4 regions of the Rhizobium sp. G187 genome follow, and region 4 is predicted to be linked to each of the others. Evidence: predicted binding sites of a transcription regulator. Region 4 holds the regulator's gene; each other region holds the start of a gene.

Region 1 (4,638 bases), on a different contig from region 4:
AAGTATGGTGCGCTCAGTGTCAATAGCGGACATATCCGTCTTGCGTGGCATCTGACGGAGGCGTCAGAGGAAGAACCTGCGGCGCTTGTGATCGAATGGCGGGAAACCGGCGGACCGGAGCCGCAAACTCCCAAACCGGGCGGCGGCGGCTTTGGGTCGATCCTCATGCAACGCGTCATTAGCGGCGTAAAAGGAAAGGCAGAGGTCGCGCTTCCGCCGAGCGGTGCGCTGGTTAAACTGTCACTGCCTCTTGACACTCTGCGCCCGGAAGAAATCTCCGGCGATCGCATGTGACTCCGCTATGCTGACATTGCGAGACTGGCGTGTCAGTTATGAAACCCTGAAGAGCCCCCTATCCCAGTTTTTATGAGCCGAGTTGCGGCATTCTCAGGCGGCGGCTGCAAGGCGCTCCGAAGCGATCCGATAGGAAATTGCCTCAGCGAGATGAATGCGGCCGAGCGTTTCACTCCCGTCCAGGTCCGCAAGCGTGCGCGCCACTTTTAACACGCGATGATATCCCCGTGCCGAAAAGCGGAATTTCTCCGCCGCATCGCGTAACAGTTGAAGCCCTGCGGCATCGGGCTCGGCGAGCGTCTCGATCAAGGATGTCGAGCAGCGGGCATTGGTGGAAAATGGAAGTCCGAGACGGGCGAAGCGGTCTCTCTGCCGGTCGCGAGCCTCTGCCACTCTCTTTGCCACGGACGCGCTCGATTCCGCCACGCTCGGGCGGATCAGGTCCGTGGCCGTCACAGCCGGCACGTCGATGCGGATATCGATGCGGTCCATCAGTGGCCCGGAAATACGGCCCTGATATTCTGTCTGGCAACGCAGACCGCGCGCACAGACGTGTCCGGGTTCGCCCGCCATGCCGCAACGGCATGGGTTCATCGCGGCGATCAGCTGGAAATTGGATGGGTAGGACACACGATGATTGGCGCGTGCGATGATACACTCGCCAGTCTCCAGCGGCTGGCGCAAGGCATCGAGCACAGGCGGCATGAATTCCGGTAGTTCATCCAGGAAAAGAATGCCGTGATGGGCAAGTGAGGCCTCACCCGGCCGGGCTCTCAGGCCTCCACCAACAAGCGCCGCCATGGTGGCGGAGTGATGCGGCGTGCGAAAAGGCCTGCGGTCCGAAAGCTTGCCACCGGATAACTGTCCGGCGATCGAATGCACCATGGAGACTTCCAGCAGTTCGGCGGCCGATAGAGGCGGCAGGATCGAGGGCAGCCGCGCAGCGAGCATCGACTTTCCCGAGCCAGGTGGTCCCACCATCAGCAGATTGTGGCCACCGGCGGCGGCAACTTCCAGCGCCCGCTTGGCGCTCTCCTGCCCCTTGATGTCGGCCAAATCCGGAAGATTAGCGGCCAGCGCGCGAACAGACGGCTCCGGCCGCGTCAGTACCTGGTGACCACGAAAATGATTGGCGAGCGCAATCAGGCTGCGCGGAGCGAGAATATCGACGTCCGGACCTGCCCAGGCCGCCTCCGAGCCACTATCGCCAGGGCAAATCAGTCCCTTGCCCAGCGCATTGGCGGTGATGGCGGCCGGAAGTGCGCCGGTAATAGCCGCAATGGTTCCGTCCAGATTGAGTTCGCCGATGACCAGGTAGCCCGCGAGGGCATCGCCGGGAATTGCCCCGAGGGCCGCCATCAACCCAAGCGCAATCGGCAGATCGAAGTGGGAGCCTTCCTTCGGCAGATCGGCAGGCGCCAGGTTGACTGTCACCCTCTTCGGCGGCAGGGCGAGGCCGGAGGCATGAAGCGCTGCCTGCACCCGTTCACGGCTTTCGGCCACCGCCTTATCCGGCAGGCCGACGATCTGCATGCCGGTCTTTCCCGGCGCCACCATAACCTGAACTTCAACGGGCACGCCCTCAATGCCCTGGAATGCTACCGTACTGACACGCGCCACCATTGCCCGCCCACCGACTAGATACCCATCGACCAGCACAACTTCATATTGCGTGTATCGACGGACACAATCTTGCATGACGCGAGGCGCTTGGCAAGAACATTTGCGGAACACATACACCTATGAGGATGCATCGAGTTGCGCGCGGTTGCAGAGACGGAACGTCCCGAGAACTATGTATCCGACCTGCTTATGACGCAGTTGTCTGGCGCTTGCGTTCGATGGCATCCCAGAGGAGGGCCGCAATATCAGCGCCACCGAACTTCTTGACCTCGCGAATGCCGGTCGGCGACGTGACGTTGATCTCGGTCATGTAGTCACCGATGACATCGATGCCGACGAGCAGGAAGCCGCGTTCGCGGAGGGCGGGTCCGATCCGTGCGCAGATCTCGCGCTCGCGCGCCGTCAGTTCCGTCGGCTCTGGCCGACCGCCGGCATGCATGTTGGAGCGCGCATCGTGTTCAGCCGGAACGCGATTGATCGCGCCAACAGGCTCGCCATCGACCAGGATGATGCGTTTGTCACCCTTGCGCACGGCCGGAAGGTAGCCTTGAGCGATAAAGGGCTCGCGGAACATCTGGTTGAACATCTCCATCAGCGAGGAGAAGTTGCGGTCATCACGGGTGGAGTGGAAGACGCCGGCGCCGCCATTGCCGTAAAGCGGCTTCAGAATGATATCGCCCTGCTCTTCCCGGAAGCGGGCGATCTCCGCTGCGTCTCTCGTGATCAGTGTCGGCGGCATCAAATCGGCGAATTCGGTGACGAAGATCTTTTCCGGCGAGTTGCGCACCCAGGCCGGATCGTTGACGACCAGCGTCTTCGGATGGATGCGTTCGAGAAGGTGCGTGGCCGTGATGTAGGCCATGTCGAAGGGCGGGTCCTGGCGCAGCAGCACGACGTCCATGGTCGACAGATCAACCCGCTCGGGCGCGCCCAGCGTGAAATGGTCGCCTTTGACGTCGCGCAGCTGCATCGGCTCGACCGTCGCAAAGATCTTGCCGTCGCGCATGGAAAGGCGATCGGGGGTGTAATGGAAGAGCTTGTAGCCGCGGGCCTGAGCCTCCAGACTCATGGCAAAGGTGCTGTCGCCCGCAATATTGATCGTCGATACGTGGTCCATCTGGACCGCGACGTTCCTGATCTCAGCCATGTCTTCATCCCCGTTGAAAGCATGGCAGATTTAGGCGCTGGCTGTGCCGAACGCAACGGCACGGCCCTTGAATTTTGCTGAAGGAAGATCGCGCCTCAGAGTGCCTTTTGTGCTCCGCCCCGCATGGCATTGCGCAGGCGATAGAGGCTTGCGAGGGGGCCTGGGAATGGCTTGCGCAGGAATGCAACCTTGCGCACATAGGTCTCGATGCGCCAGGTGGACCAGGTGCCGGCGCGGAAGTAGGCGATATCGCCGGCGCGCAGCAGGCGCTGATTGCCATCTGCGTCGGTAACATTCACCTCGCCGTCCTGAATGACCACTGTCTCGTCCCAACCGAAATACCAGCGGAACTCACCCGCAGTACAGTCCCACACAGCCGTGGAGCTTGCCTCGTCACCGCTGGTCGAATGCTCCCCGACCCGGGCGAGCGGCGTACCGCGGATGATCCAATCCGGATTAATGGGCGCTGCACGAAAGGCAAGATTGTTGCCATTGGCAGCAATCATCGGCGCATCGACTTCGGCCTGGCGTTTCGGCTGAGCCAACAGCACAGCGGCCATACCGGCCATCAGAAGTTTGAACGGCATAAGATATCCCCTCGGCAAACCACGGAGGGAAACTAACAGCGAGCCCCTAAAACGGCGTTTGGCGGATTGTTAAAATTGAAACAATCCGCCGCCCTGATATTCAGGCAAGAACAGGCTCAGAAGACATGCCCTGCGCCTGGGGCTCTGCCGCTAAAGCAAGCGTCTGAGGCACCAGGCGTTTCCCATCGCGCGTCGAGAAGAAGTGCAGCCGCTCCGGCGCGATCGACAGGATGAGGCGATCACCCAAGCTTGCAGAAGAGGAGACGACGGCAGTCAGGGGCTGGTCACCAACCAGCCCGTGAACCAGCCGCTGAGCGCCCAGTTCCTCGACATAATCGATCACGAGCTCCAGGCTTGCCTCATCTGCAGTGCCAATGACCAGATCTTCTGCCCGCATCCCGACGCGGACGGGTCCTTCCGGCCAGATGCCGGCAAGCGGTATCTCGGTGTCACCGATGATCAGGCGGTCGCCAACGATCTCGCCATCGATCAAGTTCATCGCGGGGGAACCGATGAAGCTCGCGACGAAAGTCGAGGCCGGACGGTTGTAGACCTCGAGCGGTGTGCCGATCTGCTCGATCCGGCCACCGTTCAAGACGACGAGGCGGTCGGCCAGCGTCATCGCCTCGAGCTGGTCATGGGTGACGTAGATCGCCGTCGTCTTCAGTCGCTTTTGCAGCTTGCGAATTTCGCCGCGCATGGTGACACGCAGCTTTGCGTCAAGGTTCGACAGCGGCTCATCGAAGAGGAACACGGCCGGCTTGCGCACGATCGCGCGCCCCATAGCGACGCGCTGACGCTGGCCGCCGGAGAGAGCTCGCGGTTTGCGGTCGAGATATTTCTCGATCTCCAGCATCTTGGCCGCTTCCGCCACACGGGCAGCGATCTCCGCCTTCGGCGTGCCACGGTTCTTCAGTCCGTAAGCCAGATTGTCGTAGACCGTCATATGCGGATAAAGCGCATAGTTCTGGAAGACCATGGCGATGT
Region 2 (4,638 bases), on a different contig from region 4:
GAATGTCGACGACAGACTTGCGGTCGAGATACTTGCCCTCATGGCCGCGACCGATAACACCGGCCATTGAGCGCGCTGCCCCCGCGAGTTCGCCGACGGCTGCGCCGACGTCGGTGGCGATGGCTTTGGCCTCGGCATTGGCCTGATCCATGGTCAGCGCTTCAACACGTTGCCGTGTCTGCGAGATTAGAACCAAATTGGAAAAGAATAGAACGATGGCAATTGCCACGCCCGTCACGAGTATGAGTTTGCTGGCTAAGGATTGCACTCGGAAAATAGACATTTCTTCCTCATGGACACATGGGAACGAAAGCATCCGTTGCGCGTGATGCGCTTGGAAGGCAGGGGAGTGCTCCTTCATGGAGCAACGAGGGGAGGTGTCGTCGTCCCGCATGAACAGCGGCCCGTCTTCGTCACCGAAGATGAGTTGCCATCTGTAAAGTTTGAGTAAAAAAACGTCAGCGCGTGCAGAAAACCTGCGGTAGTTGGCCGAAATTCAGGGCCGCTATTCTGACAAAGACATTTCAGGTTCTGGCATCGACATCCGCAGCGAGCGGAATGGACGGCTGTGCGCCAGCCGTGAGACATGCCAGCGAGCCCGCAACTGCGGCGCGTCGCAGGGCCATGTCGAAAGAGACCCCTGAATCGAGGCTGGCCGCGAGATAGCCGCAGAACGTGTCGCCAGCGCCGACGGTATCGACCGGCTCGATCTTCAGCCCCTTCGTCCTGTGAAGTGTGCCGCCCTGTCCAGCAATAACCCCATCCGCACCAAGCGTGACGATCAGGATTTGACCCGTCTTGCCATGCATCTCCATCAGCAACGCCTCACGGGCGGAAGGTTCAAGAGTTTCGCGGCCGGTCAGCAATTCAAATTCGGTCTCATTGGCGATGACGATATCCGCCAGCGCGGCCAGTTCTGCGGCATCTGCCGTCAGCGGAGCAGTATTCAAAACACTGCGAACGCCCTTCGCCTTGGCGGCAACGAGCGCCGCCTTGACAGCATCGGCGGGCACTTCCAGCTGGAGCATGAGGAAGTCGCCAGGCTGTAGTGCGGATACAGCAGCTTCGGCCTGGGACGAGTTGACCGTGCCATTCGCGCCGGGAACAACAGCGATCATGTTCTCACCGTCACCGCCTACAAGGATCAGTGCCGTGCCTGTCGGGCCCTCGACATGGGCAACGCCGGAGAGATCGGTGCCGGCTCGTTCGAGGAGGTCGAGCGCGGGGCTCGCAAATTCATCCTGTCCAACGGCCCCCACCATCTTAACAGTTGCGCCAGCCCGCCGGGCCGCCAGCGCCTGATTGGCACCCTTGCCCCCGGCTGCGGTGGCAAATCCGGTGCCCGGTACGGTTTCACCGGGGCTGGGAAGCCGGGGTGTGGTGGCAACGAGGTCCATGTTGATGGAGCCGAAGACGGTGATCATGGGCGTTGATCCTGTTTGCTGTCTGCGCTCTTTTGGACCAGCCCCTCAGTCTTCGTCAACAACCCTGAGCTTGAGCAGGCCGCTCCGGCTCTCGACGGCCTGCGCTTGAGGCTCCTCTCCCGGCGGCAAGGCACCTGCGGTCTGGAACTCCATCGCTTCGATTTTTGCACCCCTTTTGGCGATCTTGTCGGACGAGGTGATGATTTGCTCGACATCTTTTTGAGCGGCGAGGAAATGGCTTTGCAGTTTGCGTGTCCGGTCGTCCAGACGTCCAAGATCTTCCATCAGGCGCACCACCTCGCCCTGGATCAGGTGCGCCTGTTCACGCATCCGCTGATCCTTGAGAACGGCCTGGATGACCTGGATAGACAGCATCAGGAGGGACGGGGAAACGATCACTACGCGCTGCCTGTGGGCTTTTTGCACGATACCCTCGAAGTTCTCGTGGATTTCGGCAAAGATCGATTCCGATGGCACGAAGAGAAACGCCATCTCCTGGGTCTCGCCGGCGAGCAGGTATTTTTCGGAAATGTCCCGGATATGGACTTCCATGTCGCGGCGGAATTGCTGGGCGGCGGCTTTCTTCTGGTCCGGATTCTCGGTTTCGCGGATCGTATTCCATGCCTCCAGAGGAAACTTGGCATCGACGACCAGTGGCGGCGAGTTGTTTGGCATGCGGATTGTGCAGTCTGGCCGTGAACCGTTCGAAAGGGTCGACTGGAACTCGTACGCTCCCATCGGCAGACCGTCGGCCACGATTGTCTCCATGCGTGACTGGCCAAAGGCGCCCCGGGTCTGCTTGTTGGAGAGGATCGCCTGCAAACCGACAACATCCTTGGCGAGAGATTGGATGTTGTTCTGAGCAGCGTCGATCACCGCGAGCCGTTCTTGCAACGTCCGAAGGTTGTCATGCGTCGATTTTGTCTGCTCGGTGATCGTCGTACCGAGCCGATGCGTCATGCCGTCGAGCCTCTGGCTGATCGACTGGTTCAGCTCCGCCTGCCGGCTACCGAACACTTCGGCCATAGTCGCCAGGCGCCCCTGCATCTCGGCCTGGGCTTTCAGAAGTTCGGCCAACCGCATCTCCGCAGCCTCGTCACGCCGCAGGGCCTGCTCCATCATGTCTGCCCGCTGCCGCGATGCGCGGTGTGCGCCAATCAACGCGAGAAGAATTGGGATCAGTACCACGGCTGCCGCAAGCGACATGAGCAGCACGGGTGAAAGGGTGACTGAGCCGATGGTCACCGCCGGAATGTCCTGGATGTTCATGCGACGATAATAGCTGATTCGGTCGCTGCCTACAGATCAAAGAGTGAACATCCCCGATCGAAAAAACACCTCCTCGAATCTGACGGTGAGCGGACAGCCGTCACGAAGTTGGTCAACGAGGCATTCCGTTTAGTTCCTGTTCAGAAATAAGTGAGAGATTTGTTTAACCTTAACTTTGTGAACGAATCGCGTTGTGTCCATGACCCCGAAGCCAAACCAAGATCTTGCCGAACGCCTGGACTTCCTGGAAATTGATCAGTCTACGCGCAATACACTGAGTGAATTGCGGCCCACCATTCGGGATGTGATCGGCGGCGCGCTTGACAAGTTGTATGCCAAGATCTCAAGAACCCCACGCATTGTCGGACACTTCCGCGACAAGGGGCACATGAACGGTGCGAAATCGGCGCAGGTCGGCCACTGGGACAATGTTGCGAGCGGCAATTTCGACGAGAACTACGTGCGTGGCGTGACCGCAGTCGGCAAGGCCCATGCACGGATTGGCCTGGAACCACGCTGGTATATCGGCGGCTATTCCATGCTGGTCAGTGAACTTCTGGCTGGCGTTCTCGTCAAACACTGGCCATTCCCCTTCGGCAAGCAACATGCGGCAAACCTTGCAGATAAGCAGCGGGCTATCGTAAAGGCCGCAATGCTCGACATGGACTATGCGATTTCCGTTTATCTCGACGAACTCGAGCAGCGCCGCAGGGCGCTGGAAGAAGAACGCGCGCGCGTCGAGGCCGATCAGGCGATCGCAATGGAGCATCTGCGTAAGGGCCTGGAAGCTTTGGCCCAAGGCGACTTCGAGGCGAGAATGACAACGGATCTGCCGGAAAACTTCCGCCAGATGGCTGACTTCTACAACGAGACCGTGGATCGTCTGAACGTGTCGTTCGCGGCGGTTCGCCGTGCTTCGGAAGGCATTCTTACTGGCACCGATACGATCGCCCGCGTCTCTGGCGAGCTGGCTGGACGCACTGCACGTCAGTCCAGCGGCGTGCAGGAAAGCTCAACCGCCTTGCAGCAGCTTTCGGTCAGCGTTGGCCAGACAGCCTCGAATGCCGAACGGGCTTCGCTTGCCGTCCGCGAGACACAGCAGCAAGCCAAGTCTTCCGGCGATGTGGTGTCCCGTGCCGTATCCGCCATGGGGGCAATCGAGAAGTCGTCGACCGAGGTCTTCAAGATCATTGGCGTCATCGACGAGATCGCCTTCCAGACCAATCTGCTGGCGCTCAACGCAGGTGTCGAAGCCGCCCGAGCTGGTGATGCCGGCAAGGGATTTGCTGTCGTTGCACAAGAGGTTCGCCAGCTTGCCCAACGCAGCGCTGACGCTGCGAAGGAAATCAAGCAACTCATCTCGCAGAGTTCTGACCAGGTGAAGGAAGGCGTCGGCCTTGTCACTGGTACCGGTGAAGCCCTGACCGACATCATCGCCCGCATCGATGCGATTGATACCTTCGTGTCGGATATAGCGACTGCTGCCCGTGACCAGGCGCTCGGCCTGAGCGAGGTCAACAAGGCAACCCGCGATATCGACGTTCTTACCCATGAAAACAGTGATATGGTTGACCGGACATCCGAAGAGACACGCCACTTGCGCTCCGAAGTCGCAGGGCTTGTCGAACTGCTCAGCCACATCAAGACACGCGTGGATGGCGACGTTGCAGGCACACCGACGCATGGCGGGCGACGCAGGGCCGCCTGATCGACGTTTGCGGGCGGAAATCGGCGCGTTTTTCGATTTCCTCCGTATCGAACATGCGCTAAGGGAGCGGCATGACCATCAAGCCTCTCATCATTTTGCCCGATCCGCTTCTGCGACAGGTCTCTGCGCCGATCGAGCGTGTCGATTCCGAACTCAACCAGCTCGTCGATGACATGCTGGAGACGATGTATGACGCACCCGGCATCGGCCTTGCGGCCATCCAGGTCGGTGTGCCGC
Region 3 (4,638 bases), 590 kb from region 4:
GCGCACGTCCTCGACGCTTCTGCGCTCCCCGGTGAGTGCGAAATAGGCACTGGCACCGAGCGCCACAACAATCCGCGGCCGCACCAGATCCAGTTCCTTGCTCAGCCACCAGCGACAATGCTCGATCTCGCCAACATCAGGTTTCTGATGGATGCGCCGCTTGCCACGCATCTCGTATTTGAAATGCTTGACCGCATTGGTGACGTAACTGCTGTCACGTTCGATACCGGCCAAGGCCAGCGCCTCGTCGAAGACAGTGCCCGCCGGCCCGACAAATGGCCGCCCTGCCAGATCCTCGCGATCTCCAGGCTGTTCGCCGACAAACATGACCTCGGCGCCAATCGGCCCCTCGCCGAAGACGGTCTGTGTTGCTTGGCCATGCAGCGGGCACAAGGTGCAGGCAGCGGCATCGCGCTTCAGCTTCAGCCACGGATCACCAGGACCATCGCGCTCCTCCTCGTCTTTCCCGCGCCAGGCAGCCTGTAGCCGTTCGTGGAATGCTTGCGGCTGGCTGGCCTCCCGCGCCGCCATCTCCGCCACCCGACGCTCGGCACCAGCGATGAGATCCGGGATTAGCGAGGCTTCCGGCATATTCTTCCAGTATTTCTTCGGCATCTCGGACTGCATCGCCCGTATCTTCAAACGCGCCGGATTGAAGATGTTGGCGAAATAGGTCCGCCACAGCTCATCTGTGTCGTCGTTCGCCTCCGGCCGGATGGCAGGTTCTACCGAGGTCTTCAATTCCTGGCCATTCCAGGCAGCCTTGCCCTTGGGCGTTGCAATCAGCCAGTCCATGTCGGTGAAACGTCGCTGGAAAAATCCGGCCGTCCGACAAACGATGAAGTGCTCCGGCTCGAACCAGGCGACGAACCGCCGACGACCGACCTGCACGCCTTCCACTTCACGAAATCGAACGAAGGCTTTCATCTTGTGGCTATCGCGCCGGACGTTTTTGATAAGCCGGACAAGATGCACGACATCCGGATCAGACGCATCCTGGAGCAGGTCGCGCTCCCGCTGCAGCCGCCAGAGAATGCGGTAGAGCAAGGAGAAGCGCTCCGGATCGGAATGACAGATCGCCGCACCCGCCGCATCGATAAATGCCTTGGGCACCGAGGAGGCAGTCGCAGCGACGTCCCCGGCCCGGCCGCCGGGCATAGCGCCGAAAAGATCGGCAATGTCGCCATCCGTGTGGAAACGAACATCCTGCGGATCGACATGCTCCGCCAGCAACTGCCGGGCAGCATCGCGCCACTCGCCAAGATCCCCCTTGCCTTCCAGTCCCACCGACCGCATTCAAGCCCTCACGACCGTCATTGCTACAACAACGACAGCTGTTCCGGCGCCGGCGCAAAGGCCGCCCTCAGATCCGACCGATCCAGGCTCTGATTGGGTGACCAGCCCTCCGCCACAATGAAGGATCGCACCTTTTTCAGCGAAACGCCGAGGCGTGTCAGATCCTCCAGCCGCACACGCCTGTGCCGACGCGCAGAGACGAGCCTGTTGACCGTCTTGGTGCCCAGACCCGGCACCCGCAGCAAGGTTTCCCGATCAGCCTTGTTGACATCGACGGGAAAGCGGTCGCGATTGGCGAGCGCCCAGGCGAGCTTTGGATCGAGGTCCAGATCGAGCATCCCGCCCTCCCCGATCGAGGCAATTTCGTCGACGGAGAAGCCATAGAAGCGGTAGAGCCAGTCTGCCTGATAGAGCCGGTGCTCCCGCATCAACGGCGGCTTGATCAGCGGCAGGTTGCGCGAACTGTCGGGGATCGGACTGAAAGCCGAATAGTAGACACGCTTCAGGCCGTAGCTGCTGTAAAGCCGGGCGCTCGATCCGATGATGGTCGCATCACTCGCGCCATCAGCGCCGACGATCATCTGGGTACTCTGGCCACCCGGCACAAACGTCTTGCGCCGCCCGGTCAAGGTCGGTTCGCGCGCCTCTTCGATCTTCAGCCTGAGATCGCCCATAGAGCGCCGAATGTTGACCGGCCGCTTTTCCGGTGCATAGCGCTCCAGTCCATGATCGGTCGGAAGCTCGATATTGATCGACAGGCGATCCGCATAAAGCCCCGCCTCCTCGACCAGATGGGCCGAGGCCTCGGGGATTGTCTTTAGGTGGATATAACCGCGGAAATCATGCTTTGTCCTCAGATCCCTGGCGACCTTGACCATTTCCGCCATGGTATCGTCCGAAGACCGGATGATACCGGAGGAGAGAAAGAGGCCCTCGATGTAATTGCGCCTGTAAAACTCGATCGTCAGCCAGACGACCTCGTCAGGCGTGAAGCGCGCCCGCTCCACATTGCTCGACGAGCGATTGATGCAGTAAGCGCAATCATAGATGCAGAAATTGGTCAGCAGGATCTTCAGGAGCGAAATGCACCGACCATCCGGCGCATAGGCATGGCAGATGCCCGACCCTTCGGTTGACCCCAAGCCTCCGGACGCAGCCGAATCGCGCCGCGTGGTTCCACTCGATGCACACGAAGCATCGTATTTGGCGGCATCCGACAGGATGGCCAAGCGTTCTTTCAGCGATTTCTTCATGACTTCGTTCTCTATATGTTCCGAGCACGGACGTCAAGTCGCGTATCGACCCGTGAAGACGTTGACCGCCCAGGCTGGTGAGCCGAAAAAGTTGTCGAGGCAAACAGCCAACGCGCGCCGCAGCGTGCAGACCCATCCCGCCGCTGAAACATCAGATTGAGAGGAAATGATTGTTAAACAAAGGCTTGAATGCTTTCTTGGCGCGCGTCACCTGGCACCGACTGCTCCACTCGAAAACTCTGGAAATATAAGAACGCATTCTGCTATAGTCTGTCCAACATGATTTGTGACAAGGTTCCGTAGCCATGCTTCGGAACCTGTTTTCTTTTGTGCTCGCGCAGGCGGCCATGAAGACGAAGGAAGAGGAAATGGTAGACAAGGTTCCGATGACGCAGAACGGCTTCGTCAAGCTCAGCGAAGAGCTGCGCTGGCGCCAGCAGGAGGAGCGTCCACGCATCATCGAGGCGATTGCGGAAGCGCGCGCCCATGGCGACCTTTCCGAAAATGCCGAATATCATGCGGCCAAGGAAGCACAGAGCCATAACGAGGGTCGCGTTGGCGAACTCGAAGACCTGATTGCCCGTGCGGAGGTCATCGACCTTGCCAAGATGTCAGGCTCCAAGATCAAGTTCGGCGCCACCGTCAAGCTGATCGACGAAGACACCGAAGAAGAGAAGACCTACCAGATCGTCGGCGACCAGGAAGCTGATGTGAAGGAAGGCAGGATCTCGATTTCCTCCCCGATCGCACGTGCGCTGATTGGCAAGGAAGTTGGCGACAATATCGAAGTCGTGGCGCCGGGCGGCTCCAAGGCCTACGAGATCCTTGCGGTGAAGTGGGGCTGAGAGGCCAATCCAGCTGATGCCCAAGACGAAGACCTACGTGGATCCCGCCGGGATCCACGTTATCGCCCCAAACTTCAAGCAACGTCTGTCCGGCGTCACATCGACGATTATCCAACTCGTTCCGGTGCAAAATCGTCTCGGCCAGAAAGTGGCCGTGCTCGGGCCTGGATTGCCGTCGCACCTGCCCCATCTGCGCTTTCGCGACCTCTGGAAACTCTGGCGGCGCCCCGAGGGAGCAGATCACCGCATATGGCATGCCCGCCGCAACATCGAAATGCTCCCCGGCATTCTGATGCGCGACCTCCTGCGCATGCCTTTGCGGCTCGTTTTCACCTCGGCCTCGCAGCGAAAACACAGTGGCTGGACGAAATTCCTGATCCGCCAGATGGACGCCGTAATCGCAACGAGCGCCAAGACCGCACAATATCTCGAAGTGCCCAACACCGTGGTCATGCACGGGATCGACTGCGACCGCTTTCGCCCCGCCGATGACAAGCCCGCCGCCAAACGCGCCTGCGGCCTGGATCCTGATCTGCGCTATGTCGGATGTTTCGGCCGGATACGCCATCAGAAGGGCACAGACCTCTTCGTCGACGCCATGATCGCCCTCCTCCCGAGCCATCCCGGCTGGTCGGCCATCATCGCCGGGCGCGCAACACCGCAACACATGGCGTTCGAAGAAGAACTCAAGGCCAAAGCCGCAGCAGCCGGCCTCGCCGATCGCATCCTCTTCGTCGGCGAACACACGAACATCGACGACTGGTACCGAACCCTCGACCTCTTCGTCGCCCCCCAACGCTGGGAAGGCTTCGGCCTGACACCTCTGGAAGCCATGGCAACGGGCGTACCCGTGGTGGCGACGGATGTGGGGGCGTTTGCGGAGTTGATCGAGACCGTGGGCGAAGCAACGGGATCAGTAGTCAACCCAAACCTGCAAACCATTTCCGCTGCAATCGATCTCCTCCTGAGCCAAGACGAAGTTCTGCACGCCCTGGGCACGAACGCCCATCGTAAATGCCGGGAAAAGAACTCCATAGAGAAGGAAGCGTCGAGTGTTTTTTCCGTATACGGGCAACTAGCCTAGCACAGCGACGCGACCGAGAGCAGACTGTGATTTGACATAGGCCTCTTCCATGGCCCAAGCATGCCTCTTCCAACCCGCAAAACCAAATCCTATCATGTGAACGGGCACGCGCACTTCGGTTCCCGCGTTCAAAACATCAAATAGAGCAAGAACGCCACTG
Region 4 (4,638 bases):
AGGGCGCCAGAAACTGACCCTTCTTGACATTGATGGCACGTCCTGTTTTGGCGGCCGCAACAAGAAGATCGGTCTGGCGGCACAGAAAGGCCGGGATCTGCAAAACGTCCACAGTCGGTGCAACGGCCGCACACTGTTCCTCGGTATGGATGTCGGTGAGGACCGGAACGCCAAATTCCTTCTTGATGTCGGCAAAGACTTCCATTGCTGTTTCGAGGCCGATACCACGCTCGGCCGAAAGCGACGTACGGTTTGCCTTATCGAAGGACGACTTGTAGACGAGACCGAGGCCGAGCTCGCGGCAGAGCTCAACCAGCTGGCCGGCGATCATGAAGGCATGATCACGGCTTTCCATCTGGCAGGGTCCGGCGATCAGCGCAAAACGGCCCGTTTGCGAGAAAACGGCCTTACCCGCGCCTTCACCAACGGTCACTTCAGAATTGGTAGCCTTACTCATTTGATCTCCTCGAAGGCAAAGGCGACGCCCTGGCCCTTTTCCGGCGCGACAACAATGCGCGCGCCCTTTCTCTGATAGGTGACGCCATTAGCAGCGAGACAGGCTTCTGTCACGCCGAGATCCCGGCTCGTCATGACAACGGCCGCGCCGATCAAGCCCCTGCCCGCCGTTACCACCGTCTGGCCGTAGTGGGCGACAAAACCTTCGGGCGTCAGCACCTCGACCACCGCATTGCCACTCTGGATCGACAGACCGAAGGAATGGGCCGTGACGTCGCGCTGCGCCAAAACCGTTTCGAACAGATACTGGAAGTCGCTCGGATTATCTTCAACGAGAACCACACGCGCCAAGCCGATTGACGCATTCGGATGGACTGCTAGCAACCCGCGATCCACCGGCAAGACATTCACCCGCTGACAGGCAAAGGCGAAGAAGTCCGGCGCGCGCAGATCGGCGGCGAAGGCGAGACGAAACGTGCCATCCGCAGTTCGCCCGTCGGGAAACCGAAAGGTCCGCGAGAACTGAAGCACCTCACCCGCACTCATGCCCTCTTCGACGAAACGCTTGTGATCCGTTTCGGCACCATCAGACTTGACGACAACGGCCGACAAACCCTCATCACGACGGAACCGAAAGGCAAGATGACGGGCAACGAACACATTGCCGCCTTTTGCCGCGACCTCGCAATCCTCGCGGCTACCGACCGCCAAGGGCTCAAGATAGGTATCGTCGGTGAAGAAGACACAGGCGTTTTCGGTGCCAAAGGGATGGCGCGCATCGCTCGCCACGGTAAAACCGAGCGCGGACAGCCGAGCCCTTGCCTGATCAAGAGATCCAACCGGCAGCACCAGATGGTCGATGGCGCGTGATGCTTGACTATCTTCAATCATGTCCAGCTCCTGCTCAGGATTGCGGAGTGTTGGTGGTCGGATTCGAAAGTGCACTGATGACGTGATGCAATTCGGCGAGCTCGCGCCGTGCCTCGCGCAACTCCGTCAGAACCTGCTCATCGATTTTGTGATGGAGCGCCAGCACCTCGATTTCAGCCTTTAGGTTGATCTCATAATCCTTGGCAGCCATGAAACGATCGCGCTCGGCCTGCCGGTTCTGGCTCATCATAATGATTGGCGCCTGAATGGCAGCCAGCATGGACAAGATGAGATTGAGAAAAATGAAGGGATAAGGATCGAGTGCATTGCTGGCCAGCAGAACGGTGTTGGTAACGGTCCAGCCTGTCAGAAACAGGAAAAAGCCGATGATGAAGGCCCAGGAGCCGCCGATCCGGGCGATCGAGTCGGCCAGTCTCTGACCGGTTGTCGCATCCGCCTGGAATTCCTGACTTGCATCTGTCGATACGACACGACGTTCGAGGGCGCGCGCGAGAACGCGCTTCTCCGAAGATGTAAGATCCGACTCACGCTTGCCGAGCAATGTCCGCTCGATCTCCTTTAGCATCGCCAACCCTTTTCCTCTCGCCGGCGGCATTCAATACACCAATCTCGGTGCAAAAACCCACCTTCCCCCGCCTATCGCATTTTCTGCTGTGATCTTCACGGAAATTTATCCACTTGCGGAACACAAATGGAACATATAGGGTCCGTTCTGGATTTGTTTCATTGATGAGGCATCGGATATGCTGACGCGAAAGCAACAGGAACTGCTTCTTTTCATCCATGAGCGGATGAAAGAATCGGGCGTTCCGCCCTCCTTCGACGAAATGAAGGATGCGCTGGATCTCGCCTCGAAATCAGGCATTCACCGACTGATCACGGCACTTGAAGAACGCGGCTTTATCCGCAGGCTGCCGAATAGGGCGCGAGCCCTCGAAGTTATAAAGTTGCCCGAGGCCTATACGCAGAGCCTGCAGCCACGCCGTGGCTTTTCGCCAAGCGTCATTGAGGGCAGTCTCGGCAAGCCGCCTGCCCCTTCGGTCGTCAAGGCACCGAGTGAAGAGCGCAGCCCATCGGTTACTGTACCAGTCATGGGGCGGATTGCAGCGGGCGTTCCGATTTCAGCCATTCAGAACAACACCCATGACATCTCAGTGCCCCATGAAATGATCGGCTCGGGCGAGCACTACGCTCTCGAGGTCAAAGGCGACTCGATGATCGATGCCGGCATTCTCGACGGTGATACGGTCATCATTCGAAATGCGTCCAATGCAAATCCCGGCGACATTGTCGTCGCCCTGGTTGATGACGAAGAAGCAACATTGAAGCGCTTCCGCCGTCGGGGTGCCTCTATTGCGCTTGAAGCCGCGAACCCAGCCTATGAAACCCGAATCTTCGGCCCAGACAGGGTGAAGATTCAGGGCAAGCTGGTTGGGCTGATCCGCCGCTATCACTGAGGACAGCCTCTTATGGTCGGCTTCGGTGCTCATCGTATGCCGGCCATGGTCGCACTATCATGCTTGTCTGCGCTCTCACCTGTACGCCAGTCGTAGAGGCGATGTGCAGTCCAGGGGCGCGGCAGGCCGTCGAAGGCCGCGCGCACTTGGATCGAACTTTTCTTTCCGCGTCCCGGTGCGATTTCTATTTCTAGCGCGCCACTCATGCGCAGGGTGCTCTCCGTGAAGAGGATAGTGCCGGACCGGCATTGGGACATACGACTTCGCGAGGCTAGGATAACGATGTCGGCGGTGTCGCACGCTGCGCCGAGGAGATCCGGCCGATCGAGGGTCATGAGTGTCCGGGTGCTAAACTTTGCCACGCAGGCGCCTTTCAGGCAGGTGAATGCCTTCGGCGTCGCCTTGCGCACCAGTTCCGTAAAGATCTTCGCTGCCTCTCTTTGATCGGTATCGCTCAATTCTTGCCGTGGCGGACCTTGTCGTGAAGAATCTTTGACGTCCCCGCTTTGCACGGTATCCGGGCTCCAAGCCGCTCGCTCAGGCAACGGCGGAACGTCTGCCTCGATCGGGACGGCCACTGTGTCAACGTCGAGAACCGGGCGCCATTGATCGAAGAGGAAAGCTGGCGGCTTCTTTTTATTGGTGGCGAGGATGCCGCGGTCCGTATCGACAAAGAAGGCGACGAGGCGGCCGTCTTCGCTGACAAAAAGATTGGAAGGCTTTTCAAGGGGCGCCAACCACGCCAGAGCCGCCGTCACGATGAACAGGCATGCGCCGACGAGGCGGAGCCGCGTGCGCAGCAAGGTCAAGAGCAGCAGGCCAAGAACGGTTCCGGCAATAAACCAGGCCGGCTGGCGCGGGAAGACATAACCATCGCCCCAGGCAGCGACGGTGTGCGCCACGACCATAACAAGATCCAGCCCCGCCCCCATCACCCAAAGAAAAGGTGCATCGAGGCCAAATGGCATCAGCAGCATGGCGACGAAACCGGCCGGCATCACCACAACCGAAATCAGGGGCATGGCGGCAAGATTGGCCTCAAGTCCATGGGTCGAGAGACGATGAAAATGCGAAATTGAGAAAATGGCGGTGGCCATGCCACCGATCAGGGATGTCGCAAGTGTACCGCCCGCAAACTTTCCGGCAGCCGCCACGAATCGCGCCGGCAAAGATCTGCCCCTGGGCAGGAGCGGCGGCGGCTTTGCCGTCCATCCGGCGTAACCGGCGATCAGGGCTGCAGTCGCAGCAAAAGACATCTGGAAACTTGGCCCCATCACCGATGACGGCTGAACAACCAACATCCCGATGGCCGCCAGTGCGAAATTGCGTAGGCTGATCGCTGGTCGATCGAGGAGGACGGCTGTCAGCATGATGGCCGTCATCAGATAGGCTCTCAGGGCCGAGATCTGATAACCGGAGATCAACACATAGCCCGTCGTTGCGACAAGGGCGCCGCCAGCCGCCAGTTTCTTGATTGGAACCCGTTGGGCTATGACCGGCAAAAGGCTGAGGGTGGCGCGAAGCCCTACGAAGAAAATGCCCGCGGCGAGCGCCATGTTCAGTCCGGAAATCGCCGTGATATGGGCAAGTCCGGACACCCGTAGCGCCTCGGTCGCCTCGGGTGACATGGAACGGCGCTCGCCCGTGATGATGGAGGCAGCAAAAGCGCCGGTATCGCCCGGCAGGACATCACGGATTCGGCTGGAGATCCGATCACGGAAGGAAAAGAGCGCCTTGTCGAATCGTTGTAACCACCCGTTGCGAGCCTCGGGATCAAGACCCGCCGATGCTGGCGGTCCGAGAAAGAAGCCGACCGCACCAATGCCTGCGTAGT

Evidence for each region. Region 4 encodes LexA, which represses DNA repair genes until DNA is damaged. Its sites were predicted from a motif close to TGTTCNNNNTGTGTTCNG; they were not measured.
Region 1: ACSV9I_RS17345 (YifB family Mg chelatase-like AAA ATPase) is a predicted target of LexA. The motif match lies at 2,010-2,027, and genes of this name have one in related genera.
Region 2: ACSV9I_RS17675 (DNA recombination protein RmuC) is a predicted target of LexA. The motif match lies at 2,726-2,743, and genes of this name have one in related genera.
Region 3: ACSV9I_RS00760 (putative DNA modification/repair radical SAM protein) is a predicted target of LexA. The motif match lies at 2,555-2,572, and genes of this name have one in related genera.

Annotation. Positions count from the first base shown of each region.
Region 1 covers NZ_JBPUGM010000006.1:79,370-84,007, reverse strand. The annotation lists gene ACSV9I_RS17350 (HWE histidine kinase domain-containing protein) at 1-294, shown strand, start outside; gene ACSV9I_RS17345 (YifB family Mg chelatase-like AAA ATPase) at 388-1,917, opposite strand; gene gshB (glutathione synthase) at 2,105-3,064, opposite strand; gene ACSV9I_RS17335 (cupin domain-containing protein) at 3,160-3,651, opposite strand; gene ACSV9I_RS17330 (ABC transporter ATP-binding protein) at 3,752-4,638, opposite strand, start outside.
Region 2 covers NZ_JBPUGM010000006.1:149,091-153,728, forward strand. The annotation lists gene ACSV9I_RS17665 (methyl-accepting chemotaxis protein) at 1-283, opposite strand, end outside; gene ACSV9I_RS17670 (ribokinase) at 525-1,424, opposite strand; gene ACSV9I_RS17675 (DNA recombination protein RmuC) at 1,470-2,693, opposite strand; gene ACSV9I_RS17680 (methyl-accepting chemotaxis protein) at 2,893-4,401, shown strand; gene def (peptide deformylase) at 4,473-4,638, shown strand, end outside.
Region 3 covers NZ_JBPUGM010000001.1:152,038-156,675, reverse strand. The annotation lists gene ACSV9I_RS00765 (UdgX family uracil-DNA binding protein) at 1-1,296, opposite strand, end outside; gene ACSV9I_RS00760 (putative DNA modification/repair radical SAM protein) at 1,320-2,549, opposite strand; gene greA (transcription elongation factor GreA) at 2,918-3,394, shown strand; gene ACSV9I_RS00750 (glycosyltransferase family 4 protein) at 3,411-4,478, shown strand; gene ACSV9I_RS00745 (hypothetical protein) at 4,470-4,638, opposite strand, start outside.
Region 4 covers NZ_JBPUGM010000001.1:741,560-746,197, forward strand. The annotation lists gene kdsA (3-deoxy-8-phosphooctulonate synthase) at 1-457, opposite strand, end outside; gene ACSV9I_RS03510 (VOC family protein) at 454-1,347, opposite strand; gene ACSV9I_RS03515 (DUF1003 domain-containing protein) at 1,361-1,912, opposite strand; gene lexA (transcriptional repressor LexA) at 2,091-2,804, shown strand; gene ACSV9I_RS03525 (ComEC/Rec2 family competence protein) at 2,834-4,638, opposite strand, start outside.